DNA from 2 places in the Pseudomonas sp. B2M1-30 genome. Region 2 is predicted to be linked to the other one. Evidence: riboswitches for the same ligand, from Rfam matches in the RefSeq annotation. Region 2 holds a riboswitch; the other holds the start of a gene.
The links. A riboswitch is a leader RNA that binds a small molecule or an ion and turns the genes downstream of it on or off. The one in region 2 is predicted to bind cobalamin.
Positions count from the first base shown of each region.

Region 1 (7,899 bases), on a different contig from region 2:
GTTCTACGTGCTGTTCGCCTGGGCGCTGCTGTTTCGCTTGCAGCTGCGTCTGTGGGTGGTTGCAGCGTTGTTGTTTGCGGTTTGCCAGACATGGACCGGTTTGGGCTGGATCAGCGAGTTCTATCGCTCGGACATCGTTTACGAGTTTCTGCTGGGGATCGGCATTGGCATGCTCTATCGTCGGGGCTGGTTTCGCAGCGGTTTTTACCGGCCGTTGCTGGGAATCGGCGCCGCGCTTATGGCGATTTATCTATTGCCGCCAGCTCCACGGTTACTCGCCTGGGGCGTGCCGAGTGCTGTGCTGGTGATTTCCTGCATGTCGCTGGAGTCTCGCTTCGAGCATAACCGGCTACTCAAGCTGCTGGGCGACTGTTCCTACTCGGTTTACCTGATGCACGTACTGGTACTTTCGATGGGTGGATTCCTTGCCCATCGTTACGGCATCGACCCGTATATGATGTTCATCCTTTGTGTAATCGCAATCGCCGCCGGTTCATGGCTGAGTTATCAATGGGTTGAAAAGGCCAGTTATCAATGGCTTAAAGCGCGATTTGAAGGTGAAGTGTTCGAGAAACTTTCCCGACAAAAATACTAGGACTTTGTCCGGCGCACCGATTGGCGTAAACTCCGCCACAAGCCTGCGAGGAGTTTCCATGACCGCTATTACCATCACCGACGCCGCCCATGATTACCTGGCCGATCTGCTCTCCAAGCAGAACACCCCGGGCATCGGCATCCGCGTCTTCATCACCCAGCCTGGCACCCAGTACGCAGAAACCTGCATTGCCTACTGCAAGCCAGGGGAAGAAAAACCTGAAGATACCGCGCTGGGGCTGCCTAGCTTCACCGCTTACATCGACTCGTTCAGCGAGGCGTTCCTTGAGGATGCCGTCGTCGATTACGCCACTGACCGCATGGGCGGCCAATTGACCATCAAGGCGCCAAACGCCAAAGTCCCGATGGTCAACGCCGACAGCCCGATCAACGAGCGCATCAACTACTACCTGCAAACCGAAATCAACCCTGGGCTGGCGAGCCACGGCGGTCAGGTCAGCCTGATCGATGTGGTCGAGGACGGCATCGCCGTTCTGCAGTTCGGCGGCGGTTGCCAGGGCTGCGGCCAGGCCGACGTGACCCTGAAGGAAGGCATCGAGCGCACCTTGCTCGAGCGCATTCCGGAGCTCAAGGGCGTTCGCGACGTGACCGACCACACGCAGAAAGAAAACGCTTACTACTAAGGCGTTCGCTGCGAACATAAAAAACGGCGCACCGTGAGCGCCGTTTTTTTATGCCTGAAACTCAGGACTTGTCCGCCAAGTGGCCGCTACGGCCGATACAAATGCGCATGCCCCGCGCGATACAGCGACGACTCACTGAAATGGTCGCTGCCCAACACCCGGCCCACCAGAATCAACGCCGTGCGTCGAAAACCCTTGGCGGCGACTTTCCCGGCGATATCCGCCAGCGTTCCCACGACCCAATCCTGATCCGGCCAGGTCGCGCGGTGAATCACCGCAATCGGGCAATCGGCGCCGTAGTGTGGCAGCAGCTCGGCGAGGATCTTTTCCAGATGATTGACCCCCAGATGAATCGCCATGGTCGCCCCGTGCTGCGCCAGACTGCCCAGTTCTTCCCCGGCGGGCATCGCGGTTTTGTCCGCGTAACGGGTCAGGATCACGCTTTGCGAGATATCCGGCAGGGTCAGTTCGGCGCCCAACAACGCGGCGCAGGCGGCGGTGGCGGTGACGCCGGGGATGATTTCGAACGGGATGTCCAGCTCACGCAAATAGCGGATCTGCTCGCCGATCGCACCATACAGACTCGGATCGCCGGAATGCACCCGCGCCACGTCCTGTCCCCGGGCGTGGGCGGATTTGATCAGTTCGATGATTTGTTCCAGATGCAATTCGGCGCTGTTGACCACCGTTTCGGCTTGATGACCTTGCAGCACCGCCGCCGGTACCAATGAGCCTGCGTAGATGATGACCGGGCAGGTGCGGATCAGCCGCTGGCCTTTGACGGTGATCAGTTCCGGGTCGCCGGGGCCGGCGCCGATGAAGTAGACGGTCATCGCTGAATCCTGTGAAAAAGGGCAGGGTGAGGCGGTATCAGAGCGCTTCAGATGAAGAATGCTCATGATCGATGGCGGGGATTATCGGGATTTCAGGCGGCGCCGGCCAATGCCAAAGTCGCCTGGGCGTATTTCTGCCGTGAAATCAGCAGTTTTGCAGGGGCCTGGATCAGCTGTTCGGCAAGGGCCAGGGCGGCACTTTCGGCCACGCCGTAGCAGCCGGTGCGCTCATAGGCGATTTGCGAACGGTGACTCAATCGCGGCTGGTAACCGGCCAGTTCCTCGCGGCTGAAGTAGAGCAGGGGCAGCGCGAGTTGCGCGGCAAGTTCTTGCAGGCCCGGTTCGTCACGTTTGAGGTCGATGCTGGCCAACGCCTTGACTGCCCGCAGTTCAATGCGATGAGCCTGCAAGGCCTGGTCAAGCAGCGCACGCAGGGTGCTGGCCGGGCAGCCGCGCTGGCAGCCCAGGCCGACCACCAGGGTCGGCGCTGCGCCAGCATCGGTCATGCGTTGTATTGACCGTCGTTCTTGCGGCGGAACAACCAGGCGCTGATCAGGCCCAGGGCCAGCCAGAACGCCACGTTGGTCAACTGCGAAGCGATCTTGAACTGAGCTTCCAGCACTTCCGGAGCGAGCATCGAATGCACTTCCGGTTGCGGCGCGCCGATCACATGCGGCACGGCGATGATCGCCACGCCAAGGATCTTCATTAGCCAGTTGCGGCTGAACGCGATCAGCGACAGACCCACAGCGGTGGACGCGGCGGTGCCGATCCACCACATCTGCCGCGAGGCCAGATCGGCGGCAGCGGTGCCCGGCAGTTCCGGCGGCAGGCCCATGGTCGGCGCGAGCACGAAGGTCGCATAACCGGCGAGGCCCCAAAGCAGGCCTTGCGAGGTTTTGGTCGGCGCACGCAGGGTGTACAGACCGGCCAGCATCAGGGCGAAACCGACAGCGACGACGAGGTTGCCGCCGGTGGTCGAAACCACGCGCTGCCAGCCATCTTCCGGCTCCCAGGCTTCGGCGTCGTGCGTGTGCGCGGCGGTGCCGGCGGCGTGTTCGTGAACTTCAGCCACTGGCTCGGATTTCTCGAAGGTTTCCGCCTGGAGAATCAGCGGCGACACCCAGAAGCTTTGCAGCAGGGTCAGCAGCAGGGCGGCCAGCAGGCCGGTGAAGCCTGCGGTTTGGGCAATGCGCTTGATCATGTCGTCAGGTCTCAGTGGCACGGGAACGCGGCGCTGTGGCGGGTATCGTGGGCGGCGTTGTGTACCGCTTCGATGTGCGAGAAACCGGCGAAGTAGACCAGGCAGGCACCGAGGATCGACGCGCAGACGGCGGCGGTCAGGCGTTGGCTCAGGGTGTTGGTGCTGGAGATCTTGTCCGAATTGCTGCCGGTGCTGCTGATGATCGACATGGCGCTTCCCTCTGGAGTGTCAGCGGGTGAACGGAGCGCATGAAAACCCCTGCGGGTCAGGCACGCAGAGGTTCGAACAGCGCCCGCCCACCGCGGGTTTGTTATGTTCAGCGACGCAAGGTACGCGCTGTGTGTTGCGGGCCGGTCTCCGGGCTCGCGAGGGGTGGCGTCTGGCCGACCTGCAAGCATCACCTTCCCATGCCATGGCACAGTGGATCTGACGCTTCTCTCGCTTACCGTTGCGGGGGCAGCACCGGACTGACATGGCTTTTGAGTAAAGCACATGATTCACCGGTTTCCCGTTTCACCCTTTGCAGGGCACCCGTAACAAGGTGTGTAGGAGAGCATGGGGGAGGGTTTGAGTCAATTGAATGGGGGCATATCCGTTTTTTGAGCACCCGAAGCAACGGATATGCCCCCAATCTCAAAATCCACCAAGCATTGACCCATCCCCATACCCTGCGTAGCCTTGCGCTTTCGAGGTTCTTCGGCGCGTGCCGAAGCTAAGAAGGGAACGCGGTCCAAGCCGCGGCTGCCCCCGCAACTGTGAACGGTGCTGTTCGCTGCCACGCCACTGCAGGCTCCCCCTACGGAGCTCGCGGGAAGGCGCAGCGAATGCCGGGCCAAGTCCCGAACGCCGTCAGCCAGGAGACCTGCCTCGATACAGATTCTCACTACAACCGGGCGGGGTGATCCGGTGGCGAACGCTTCCGGCGCGTGTCTGCGTGGCCGGTTCTCGTCCCGTATGCCCGCCACCTTGCCAAAGGGCATCCGATGAAAACATTGGCCAAACTTCCCGTCACCATCGTCACCGGTTTTCTCGGCTCGGGTAAAACCACCCTGCTGCGGCACATGCTCGACAACGCCCAGGGTCGTCGTATCGCGGTGATCGTCAACGAGTTCGGCGAGCTGGGCATCGACGGTGAAATCCTCAAGCAATGCACCATCGGCTGCACCGAAGAAGAAGCCACCGGCCGCGTCTACGAACTGGCCAACGGTTGCCTGTGCTGCACCGTGCAGGAAGAGTTCTTCCCGGTGATGCGTGAACTGGTCGCCCGTCGCGGCGATCTCGACCACATCCTCATCGAAACCTCGGGCCTGGCCCTGCCAAAACCACTGGTGCAAGCCTTCCAGTGGCCGGAAATCCGCAGCGCCTGCACCGTCGACGCGGTGATCACCGTGGTCGACAGCCCGGCCGTGGCCGCTGGCACCTTCGCTGCGTTCCCGGATCAGGTCGACGCCCAGCGCAAACTCGACCCGAACCTGGACCACGAGTCGCCGCTGCACGAGCTGTTCGCCGATCAACTGGCGAGCGCTGACCTGGTGATCCTCAACAAGGCTGACCAGACCAGTCCGGAAGATCTGGCCCGTGTGCGCCTGGAAGTCGCCGAAGAACTGCCGCCAGCGGTAAAAATCATCGAAGCCAGCAACGGTCGTCTGCCGCTGGATGTGTTGATTGGTCTGGGCGCCGGTTCCGAAGAGCACATCGACAGCCGCCACAGCCATCACGATCACCACCACGACGGTGATGATGACCACGACGATCACGATCACGACGCCTTCGACTCGATCTCCATCGAGCTGCCGCAAGCCGACGAGAGCCTGCTGCTCGACGCCCTGACGCAACTGGTGGTTCAGCACGGCATCCTGCGGGTGAAGGGTTTCGCGGCGATCCCGAACAAGCCGATGCGCCTGCTGATCCAGGGCGTGGGCACGCGTTTCGACAAGCACTTCGACCGTCAGTGGGGTGCCGATGAAGCGCGCGTCACCCGGCTGGTGCTGATCGGCCAGGAACTGGACGCCGCCCGACTTGAAGCGCAACTGCGCGCCGCGCTCAGCGTTTAAACCATGCACCTGCTCAGGACCCAGCCCGGCGGTTTCGTGTCGGATGACAACATCGCCGACCTTGGACAAACCCCCGCCGAACTGGTGATCCTGTGCAGCGGCGATTCCAGCCTGGCGCTGCTCGCCGAAGCGGCGCAGCAGTTGCCCGAGGATTACCCGAGCCTGCGTCTGGCCAACCCGATGCAGGTGCAGAATCACGCGTCGGTGGATCTGTACGTCGACGAAGTGCTGCGCCACGCCAGGGTCATTCTGATTTCCCTGCACGGCGGCATCGCCTATTGGCGTTACGGGGTCGAGCGTCTGGTCGAACTGGCCGAGCGCGGTGTGCAGGTGATTCTGGTGCCGGGCGATGACCGTCCCGATCCGGAGCTCAGCGACCTGAGCACCGTCGGCGCCGAGGATCGCGACCGGCTCTGGCAGTTCCTGCGCCAGGGCGGCATGGGCAATGCGCTGGATTTTTTCCGTTGTCTGGCCAACCGTTGGCTGGCGCGCGATTACACCTGGGGCGAACCGCAAACCCTGCCGCGCACGGCGATTTACCATCCCGATAAAAACACCGCCGCACTGAGCGACTGGCAAGCCGATTGGTTGCCCGAACGCCCGGTGGCGGCGGTGTTGTTTTATCGCTCGCATTTACAGGCGGCGAACACCGCGTTCATCGATGTTTTCTGCCAGCGGCTGCAGGCGGCGGGGCTTAATCCGTTGCCGATTGCCGTGGCAAGCCTCAAGGAGCCGGGTTGCCTGTCGGTGGTCGAGGACTGGCTGGATGAAGTCTCGGCCTCGGTGATTCTCAACACCACGGGATTTGCCCAGTCGAGCCCCGAGGCGCCACATCTGCGGCCGTTTCGCCGCGATATCCCGGTGATCCAGGCGATTTGCGCCCAGGACAACGAACCGGGCTGGCGCGAAAGCGAGCAGGGCCTCGGCCCGCGAGACCTGGCGATGCACATTGCATTACCGGAGCTCGACGGGCGGATCATCAGCCGCCCCATCAGTTTCAAGGACCTGGCCTGGCGCAGCGAGCGCAGTCAGTCCGATGTGGTCTGCTACCGGGCGGCGCCCGAGCGGATGGATTTTGTTGCCGAACTGGCGCGGCGCTGGAGCGATCTGGCGCGGGTGCCGAACGGCGATAAACGCATCGCGTTGATCCTCGCCAATTACCCGACCCGTGACGGGCGCATCGGCAACGGTGTCGGACTCGACACGCCGGCGGCGGCGTTGAATATCCTGCGTGCATTGCAGGCCGAGGGGTATCCGCTGACGGCGCAGTTGCCGGACAGCGGCAGCGAATTGATTCGCCAATTGCTTGGCGGCGTCAGCAACGACCTCGACACGCTGGATCAGCGGCCGTGCATGCAAAGCCTGGCGATGGATGACTATCTGGCGATGTTCAACCGCTTGCCCGAAGCCAATCGCGCGGCGGTGCTGGAGCGCTGGGGCACGCCGCAAAACGATCCGATGTGTCGCCAGGGGCGGATGATGATTGCCGGCCTGCGCCTGGGCCTGACTTTCGTCGGCATTCAGCCGGCGCGGGGGTATCAGGTCGATCCGAGCGCGGTGTATCACGACCCGGATCTGGTTCCGCCCCACGCTTATCTGGCGTTTTATTTCTGGCTGCGCCACACCTACGGCGCCCATGGCGTGATCCACGTCGGCAAGCACGGCAACCTCGAATGGTTGCCGGGCAAGGGCGTGGGGCTGTCCGAAAACTGCTGGCCGGATGCGCTGCTCGGGCCGCTGCCGAATATCTATCCGTTTATCGTCAACGATCCGGGCGAGGGCGCCCAGGCCAAGCGCCGTACCCAGGCGGTCATCATCGACCACCTGATGCCGCCGCTGACCCGCGCCGAAACCTACGGCCCGTTGCGCAACCTGGAACTGCTGGCCGACGAGTATTACGAGGCGCAACTGCTCGATCCCCGGCGTGCCCGGGAATTGCAGCGCGACATTCTGCAGCTGGTGCGCGAGGCGCAGATCGACCGCGAATTGCAACTCGACGCCAGTCTCGACAGCGACGCCGATGCCGCGATCTGGCTGCCACGGCTGGACACTTATTTGTGTGATCTGAAGGAATCGCAGATCCGCGATGGTCTGCACATCTTCGGTGAATCGCCGGCCGGGCAGTTGCGCATCGACACGTTGCTCGCGTTGCTGCGTATTCCGCGTGGGGATGGCAAGGGCGCGCAGTCGAGTTTGTTGCGGGCGTTGGCGAAGGCGTTTGCACTGGGCTTCGATCCACTGGATTGCGCACTCGCCGAGCCTTGGGTTGGCCTTCGTCCAGATGAATTGCAAGCCGTGAGCGATGATATCTGGCGCTCCGCCGGGGACACTCGCGAACGTCTTGAGTTGTTCGCCGCGCAACTGATTACGCAGGCGCTGACCCACTCGGTTCCGCACGAAACGCAATGGTCTGAAGTCAACACAATACTCAGCCACCTGCGCGAAGTCGTCGCCCCACGCCTCGACGCCTGCGGCCCCGCCGAAATGCGTGGTTTGCTCGATGCCCTGAGCGGACGTTTCGTCCCCGCCGGCCCGAGCGGTGCACCGAGTCGCGGACGCCTCGATGTATT
Region 1 is NZ_JAOEJT010000002.1:197,258-205,156, forward strand. Features, by position in the region: gene N8H74_RS04535 (acyltransferase) at 1-595, shown strand, start outside; gene nfuA (Fe-S biogenesis protein NfuA) at 654-1,238, shown strand; gene cobM (precorrin-4 C(11)-methyltransferase) at 1,325-2,071, opposite strand; gene N8H74_RS04550 (cobalamin biosynthesis protein) at 2,164-2,577, opposite strand; gene N8H74_RS04555 (CbtA family protein) at 2,574-3,275, opposite strand; gene N8H74_RS04560 (CbtB domain-containing protein) at 3,287-3,484, opposite strand; cobalamin riboswitch at 3,606-3,825, opposite strand; cobalamin riboswitch at 3,948-4,160, shown strand; gene cobW (cobalamin biosynthesis protein CobW) at 4,259-5,329, shown strand; gene cobN (cobaltochelatase subunit CobN) at 5,333-7,899, shown strand, end outside.
Region 1: it holds a riboswitch for cobalamin, as region 2 does, so the genes downstream of both, cobW (cobalamin biosynthesis protein CobW) here and N8H74_RS21565 (CbtB-domain containing protein) in region 2, are expected to answer to the same signal.

Region 2 (7,899 bases):
GCCATACAAGTCATTGCCGGAGACGATGTGCGAGCCGGCATCAAGCAATTCCAGCACCGCCGAAATCGTCGCCAGCCCCGAGGCAAACGCGAATCCGCGAGTGCCGCCCTCGAGATCCGCCACGCAACGCTCCAAGGCAAAACGCGTCGGGTTGTGCGAGCGACCGTAGTCGAAACCCTTGTGGACGCCGGGGCTGTCCTGCAGGTAGGTGGAGTTGGCGTAGATCGGCGGCATCAGCGCCCCGGTCGTCGGGTCCGGGGTCTGTCCGGCGTGGATCACCCGCGTGGCGAAACCCTGGGGCCGGGCGTTCTTGTCGTGCTGACTCATGCAAGGGATCTCCGTAGTTGATTGAGCATGTCGGTGCGGGTGATCAGGCCATGGAAGCCTGCCGCGTCGGCGATGATCGCGACCAGGCCGCGACTGAGCACCGATTCCAGGTCCGCCAGCGAGGCGCCGGGGGCGAGGGTTTGCAGTTTGTCGGACATGGCACTGGCAACCGGTTGGCTGAAGCGCGAGGCGTCCTCATGCACACCGAGCAGAATGTCCGATTCGTCGATCACGCCGACCAGTTTCTTGCCTTCCACCAGCACCGGCAGTTGTGAGATGTCGGCCAGGCGCATGCGCTGGAATGCGGTGAGCAAGGTGTCGTCGGGGCCGACGGAAATCACGCGGCCATCCTCGAAGCGCCGGGCGATCAGGTCACGCAAGTCACCGTAGCCCTTGCGCTGCAGCAGGCCCTGGTCGGTCATCCACTGGTCGTTGTAGACCTTCGACAGGTAGCGCGTGCCGGTGTCGCAGACGAAGCTGACCACACGTTTCGGCTCGGTCTGTTCGCGGCAATAACGCAGCGCGGCGGCGAGCAGGGTGCCGGTGGACGAACCACCGAGAATGCCTTCAGCTTTCAGCAATTGACGGGCGTGGTCGAAGCTTTCTTCATCGCTGATCGAGTAGGCATGGCGCACGCTGGAGAGGTCGGTGATCGACGGAATGAAGTCCTCGCCGATGCCTTCAACGGCCCAGGAACCGGGTTTCGGCAGGGTGCCGCTGCGGCTGTATTCGGCCATCACCGAGCCGATCGGGTCGGCCAGCACCATTTCCAGATTCGGTTGCACGCGCTGGAAGAACCGGGTCAGTCCGGTCAGGGTGCCGGCCGAGCCGACGCCGACCACGATGGCGTCCAGGTCATGTTCGGTCTGCGCCCAGATTTCCGGTGCGGTGCTGCATTCGTGGGCCAGCGGGTTGGCCGGGTTGTTGAACTGGTCGGCGAAGAAGGCGTCGGGAATGTCTTTGGCCAGTCGTGCCGCCACGTCCTGGTAGTACTCGGGGTGGCCCTTGCCGACGTCGGAGCGGGTGATATGCACTTCGGCGCCCATGGCCTTCAAGTGCAGGACTTTCTCGGTGGACATTTTGTCCGGCACCACCAGCACCACGCGGTAGCCCTTGGCGCGCCCGACCAGCGCCAGCCCGAGGCCGGTGTTGCCGGCGGTGGCCTCGACAATGGTGCCGCCCGGTTTGAGGCGGCCATCGCGTTCGGCGGCGTCGATCATCGCCAGGCCGATGCGGTCCTTGATCGAACCGCCGGGGTTTTGTGATTCAAGCTTGAGGAACAGGGTGCATGGACCGGTATCGAACCGCGTGACGCGTACCAGCGGCGTATTACCGATCTGCCCAAGCACTGCAGGGCGGGATTGCTTTGACATTTCGTTTTCCTTCGGTGAGTCATGGCGCTTCATGCGCACGGGATTAGCACGCAAGCAACATAAGCCCGGATGTCATCCCTCGCAACTTTTTGACACAGAGGTCAAGGGTGACGGGGGCAGATCGACGCGGGGTGATGTACATGAACAAAACTTGAGACCAACGAGATTAAATTGAGTTTGTCTCATTCATGACCGAAATCGACAATGGCCGCCATCGACAAGACATTGGAGTTGTTTGTTATGGCACTGGCCCATTCCCTTGGATTTCCGCGCATCGGTCGCGACCGCGAACTGAAGAAAGCGCAAGAGGCGTTCTGGAAAGGAGAACTGAACGAAGCGGGTCTGCGCGACGTCGGCCGCGAGCTGCGCAAGGCGCATTGGGCGCTGCAAAAAGACGCGGGTATCGAGCTGCTGCCGGTGGGGGATTTTGCCTGGTACGACCAGGTGCTGGCCCACTCGCTGATGTTCGGCGTGATCCCCGAGCGCTTCCGTCCGCACGATGGCAAAGCCACTCTGCAAACCCTGTTCGGCATGGCGCGTGGCGTCAGTGACAGCTGCTGCGGCGGTGCCCATGCTCAGGAAATGACCAAGTGGTTCGACACCAACTATCACTATCTGGTCCCGGAGTTCAGCGCCGACCAGCAGTTCCAGTTGGGCTGGGATCAACTGTTCGAAGAAGTCGAAGAGGCCCGTGCGCTGGGTCACAACGTCAAGCCTGTGATCATCGGTCCGCTGACTTACCTGTGGCTGGGCAAGGCCAAGGGCGCGGAGTTCGACAAACTGGAATTGCTCGACCGCCTGCTGCCGCTGTACGGCCAGATCTTTGCGCGTCTTGCGGCTCAAGGCGTGGAGTGGGTGCAGATCGACGAGCCGATTCTGGTGCTCGACCTGCCGCAGGAATGGAAAAACGCTTTTGAGCGCGCCTACAACCAGATTCAGCGTGATCCGCTGAAAAAACTGCTCGCCACGTACTTCGGTGGTCTGGAAGAAAATCTCGGCCTGGCGGCGAATCTGCCGGTCGACGGTCTGCACATCGATCTGGTACGTGCGCCGGATCAGTACCCGACCATTCTTGATCGCCTGCCGGCGTACAAGGTGTTGTCCTTGGGCGTGGTCAACGGCCGTAACGTCTGGCGTTGCGATCTGGAAAACGCCCTCGCCACGTTGCAACACGCTCATGAGCGTCTGGGCGATCGTCTGTGGGTCGCGCCGTCCTGCTCGCTGCTGCACAGCCCGGTGGATCTGGGCCGCGAAGACAAACTCGACGCCGAGCTGAAGAGCTGGCTGGCCTTCGCCGTGCAGAAGTGCGAAGAGGTCGCCGTACTGGCCCAGGCGGTGAACGAGCCTGAAGCGCCGAAAGTGCTGCAAGCGCTGACCCAAAGCCGCGCCGTTCAGGCCAGCCGTGCCGCGTCGCCGCGTATCCACAAAACCGCCGTTCAAGCGCGCGTCGCGGCGATCACCGCCAAGGACAGCCAGCGTCAGTCGCTGTTTGCCCAGCGTATCGCCAAGCAGCGCGCCGGCCTCGATCTGCCGCTGTTCCCGACCACCACCATCGGTTCGTTCCCGCAGACCGCGTCGATCCGTCTGGCGCGCCAGTCGTTCAAGCAAGGCAAGCTGACTGTCGCCGAATACACCGAAGCGATGCACAGCGAAATTCGTCATGCCGTGGAAATTCAGGAGCGCCTGGGCCTCGACGTGCTGGTTCACGGTGAAGCCGAGCGCAACGACATGGTCGAATACTTCGCCGAGCAACTGGACGGCTACGTGTTCACCCGTTTCGGCTGGGTGCAGAGCTACGGTTCGCGCTGCGTGAAACCGGCGGTGATCTTCGGCGACCTGAGCCGCCCGAAAGCCATGACCGTCGAATGGATCCGCTACGCCCAGGGCCTGACCGGCAAGGTAATGAAGGGCATGCTGACCGGTCCGGTGACCATGCTGATGTGGTCGTTCCCCCGTGAAGATGTGAGCCGCGAGGTGCAGGCGCGCCAACTGGCGCTGGCGATTCGCGACGAAGTGGTGGATCTGGAAGCGGCCGGGATCAAAATCGTGCAGATCGACGAAGCCGCGTTCCGTGAGGGCCTGCCGTTGCGTCAGGCGCAGTGGCAGCACTACTTGGACTGGGCGACTGAAGTGTTCCGTCTGTGCGCCTCCGGCGTGCGTGACGAAACCCAGATCCACACCCACATGTGCTACAGCGAGTTCAACGACGTGATCGAGTCCATCGCGGCGATGGATGCCGACGTGATCACCATCGAAACTTCGCGTTCGGACATGGAGCTGCTCGACGCTTTCGAAGCCTTCGCCTACCCGAACGAGATCGGCCCGGGCGTCTACGACATCCACTCGCCACGGGTTCCGGATTCTTCGGAAATGGCCAACCTGCTGCGCAAGGCTGCCAAACGCATCCCGGCCGAACGCCTGTGGGTCAACCCGGACTGCGGACTGAAAACCCGTGGCTGGCCGGAAACCGAAGCGGCGCTGGTACACATGGTCAACGCGGCGCGTCAGTTGCGTAAAGAACTGGCCTGAGACGCGGTTGCCTGACCCGACCGGAGCACTTCACGGTGCTCCGGTTTTTTTGCGCCTCTATTTTGCGGGCGGCCCCGCCTCCAAAAGAGGCTCTACATGAAATTGATTCCCGGACCCTGTTTTTATTGGGGCCAACGCGTAAACTTCGGCGAGTTGTATCATTTTGTTACAGGAAATGTTGCAGCTCATTCCGAACGGGCAACCGGTGCAAATCCGGTGCGGTCGCGCCACTGTAAACGGCTGATGTCAGCCGTGAGCCAGACCCTGTTCTCCTTATCTCAAATCCGTACCGGGACGCGTCTTCCCTGGAGGTTCACATGGCTTATAGCGCTGCTTCGCAGACTGATGTTTCCCTGCCCACCATTCCGCTGGGCGAAATTCTTCCCTGGGCCATGTTTGGCGGCCTGTTGCTGATGCTGGCGATTTATTTCGTCGGTGCAGAGCAGGGCGCCACTGCGCTGGTCAAGGGCATGTATGTCCACGAGTTCGTGCACGACGGCCGCCACTTGCTTGGCTTCCCCTGCCACTGACTCAAGGATTACGACATGACGGGTAAATTATTGGTTCGCGGCATGCTGGTGGGGTTGCTCGCCGGAATTCTTGCCTTCGGTTTCGCCAAGGTTTTCGGCGAACCACAGATTGATCGGGCGATTGCCTTCGAAGAGCAAATGGCGCAAATGCACGGCGATGCGCCGGAAGAAGAACTGGTCAGCCGCGAAGTGCAAAGCAGCTTCGGCCTGTTCACCGGCGTGGTGGTGTACAGCGTTTCGCTTGACGGGATCTTTGCGCTGGTGTTCGCATACGCCCTCGGTCGGGTCGGCAATATCGGTCCGCGTGGTCTGGCGGCGCTGCTGGCGCTGGCGGCGTTCGTCACGCTGATTCTGGTGCCGGGCCTGAAATATCCTGCCAACCCGCCATCGGTGGGTGATCCGGACACCATCGCGCAACGCACCAGGCTGTTCTTCCTGATGTTGCTGGTATCGGTGATTGCGGCGGTGATTGCGATCAATGCGGCGCGCAAATTGATGACTGCCAGGGGCATCTGGAGCGGCTCGATCATCGCGGTGACGCTGTACGTTGTCATCATGGCGATTGCCGGGTTCCTGTTTCCAGCCATCAACGAAGTCCCGGAAACCTTCTCGGCCGTGCTGCTGTGGAAATTCCGCGTGGCGTCGCTGGGCATTCAGTTGGTACTGTGGACGACCGTTGGCCTGGTGTTCGGCTGGGCCGCCGAGCGAGTGCTTGATCTGCCTCGCTATTCGACCCGCGCCTGAGGTGAAGGCAGTGCCCTTCACCGGGCACTGATTGCAACTCTGGCAGGCATTCGCATTACATGAGTGAACAACCGATTATCCAGGCAGTGTCTGGCGCCGACATTCCTGAAATCCTCGACTTTGTGCTCGAGGCGCGCGCCGGGCTTTTCCCCAAGCTCAGCGCGTCCGGGATGCCTGACGACCTGGCGCGCTTTGCAGAGGTCTATCTGCAAGGCGAGGGGCGCTTCCTGATCGCCCGCCATGCGGGGCGGATCGTGGCCTCGATCGGCTATCTCGGCTACGACCGGCGTTTTCCGAATCTTGCCTATCCGGGGCTCAAAGTGGTCGAGGTCGTGCGCCTGTTCGTCGTGCCGACGCTGCGCCGCTCGGGATTGGCCGGGGCCCTTTACCGTTCATTGAAAGCCATGGCGCTGGCGGACGGCGTCGAGATGATCTATCTGCACACCCACCCATTTCTGCCGGGAGCCATCGACTTCTGGTTGCGGCAGGGGTTCGAGATCATTGCGGTCGACGCCGATCCCGTGTGGCAGACGACGCATATGCACAACCGTCCGACCGCTTCATGAATGAAACCGCAGGACCTGTGCGCCGTCGAACGGATCCGTCAGGTAATGCGCCCTGACCCCGAAGGTGTCTTGCAGGCGCTGGGGCGTCAGCACGTCGAGCGGCTTGCCCAGATCCACCAGTCGTCCGCGCTCCAGAATCGCCAGGCGATCACACTTGAGCGCCTGATTCAGGTCGTGCAATGCGATCAGCGTGGTGACCGGCAGCGCCTGCACCACCTTCAGAATCGCCAGTTGATGCTGGATGTCGAGGTGGTTGGCCGGTTCGTCCAGCACCAGGATCTGCGGGCGCTGGGCCAATGCCCGGGCGATGTGTACGCGCTGGCGTTCACCACCCGACAGACTGCGCCAGATACGGCTGCGCAGGTGGACGGCATCGACGTCGGACAGCGCCTGCTGAACGATTTCGTCATCGCTGCGTGACCACGGCTCAAGCGCCGACAGCCAGGGCGTACGTCCCAGGGCAACGGCGTCGAACACGCGAATGCCGTCATCGGTGTCCGCCTGTTGTTCGACCACCGCGAGTTTCTGCGCAATCGTCCGCCGGGTCATTTGCCCCAGGCGCCGACCTTCGAGCAGAACCTCGCCGGCACTCGGTTCACGCAGGCCTGCGAGCAATTTGAGCAGGGTGGATTTCCCTGCACCATTGGGGCCGACGATACCGAGGGTTTCTCCCTGAAGGACCTCCAGGCCGACACCGCTGAGCAGTTCGGCGCCGCGCACCCTGAATGTCAGGTTTGAGCAGCTCAATACACTCATCGGGCGTTTCTCCGGCTGATCAGGATCAAGGCGAAAACCGGTGCGCCGACCAGCGCGGTAATCACCCCGACCGGTATCACCTGGCCCTTGATCAACGTGCGTGACAGCACATCGGCAGCGATCAGAAACAAGGCGCCGCCCAGGGCGCTGGCAGGTAGCAGGCGTGCGTGGCCGGTGCCCAGCAGCAGACGTGCGGCGTGAGGAATCACCAGACCGACAAAACCGATCGAGCCGACAATCGAGACCATCACCGCTGTTACCAGCGCCGCGCAGCCGATCAGCAGTATCTGCACCTGGCGCACCGGTATGCCGAGGGACGCCGCCGAATCCGCACCAAAGGTAAACGCATCCAGCGCCCGTCGATGCCACAGGCACACAATCAATCCAGCCAGGGCCACCGGCACCGCCAGCCACACCGAAGGCCAGCGCACGCCGCCGAGATTGCCCAGCAGCCAGAACATGATCCCGCGCGCCTGCTCGGAGCTCGCCGAGCGGGTAATCAGAAACGCCGTCAGCGCGTTGAATAGCTGCGAGCCGGCGATCCCTGCCAGAATGATTTGCCCGGTGCCGCTGGCGGAGCCGCTGACGCGCGCCAACAGGATCACCAGCACGAAGGCCGTCACGGCGCCGACGAAGGCCCCGGCCGACAGCGAAAGCACTCCGGCACCGACGCCCAGCAACGCCACCATCACCGCGCCCGTCGAGGCGCCGGCGGAAATGCCCAGCAGATAGGGATCGGCCAACGGGTTGCGCAGCAGTGATTGCAGAATCACTCCGCAGGTCGCCAGACCGGCACCACAGGCGGCCGCCACCAGGGCACGAGTCAGGCGATAGTTCCAGACGATGCCTTCATCGATGGGGTCGAGCACATGGCCGGCCGCCCACAGTTTGTTGGCCAGCACTTGAAACACCACACCCGGTTCGATTGGCGTTTCACCGATGGCCACACCGGCGATCACGGCGGCCAACAGGATCGCCCCGACCAGCGACAGACGGACCAGGCCCCTGATCATTTCGACAGGTCGTAGCCGTCAATGGCCGAGGCCAGTTGTTCAACGCCGTCGAACATCCGCA
Region 2 is NZ_JAOEJT010000012.1:54,397-62,295, reverse strand. Features, by position in the region: gene N8H74_RS21580 (cystathionine gamma-synthase) at 1-327, opposite strand, end outside; gene N8H74_RS21575 (cystathionine beta-synthase) at 324-1,700, opposite strand; gene metE (5-methyltetrahydropteroyltriglutamate--homocysteine S-methyltransferase) at 1,941-4,229, shown strand; cobalamin riboswitch at 4,383-4,512, shown strand; gene N8H74_RS21565 (CbtB-domain containing protein) at 4,547-4,759, shown strand; gene N8H74_RS21560 (CbtA family protein) at 4,775-5,503, shown strand; gene N8H74_RS21555 (GNAT family N-acetyltransferase) at 5,563-6,069, shown strand; gene N8H74_RS21550 (ABC transporter ATP-binding protein) at 6,064-6,825, opposite strand; gene N8H74_RS21545 (iron ABC transporter permease) at 6,822-7,838, opposite strand; gene N8H74_RS21540 (ABC transporter substrate-binding protein) at 7,835-7,899, opposite strand, start outside.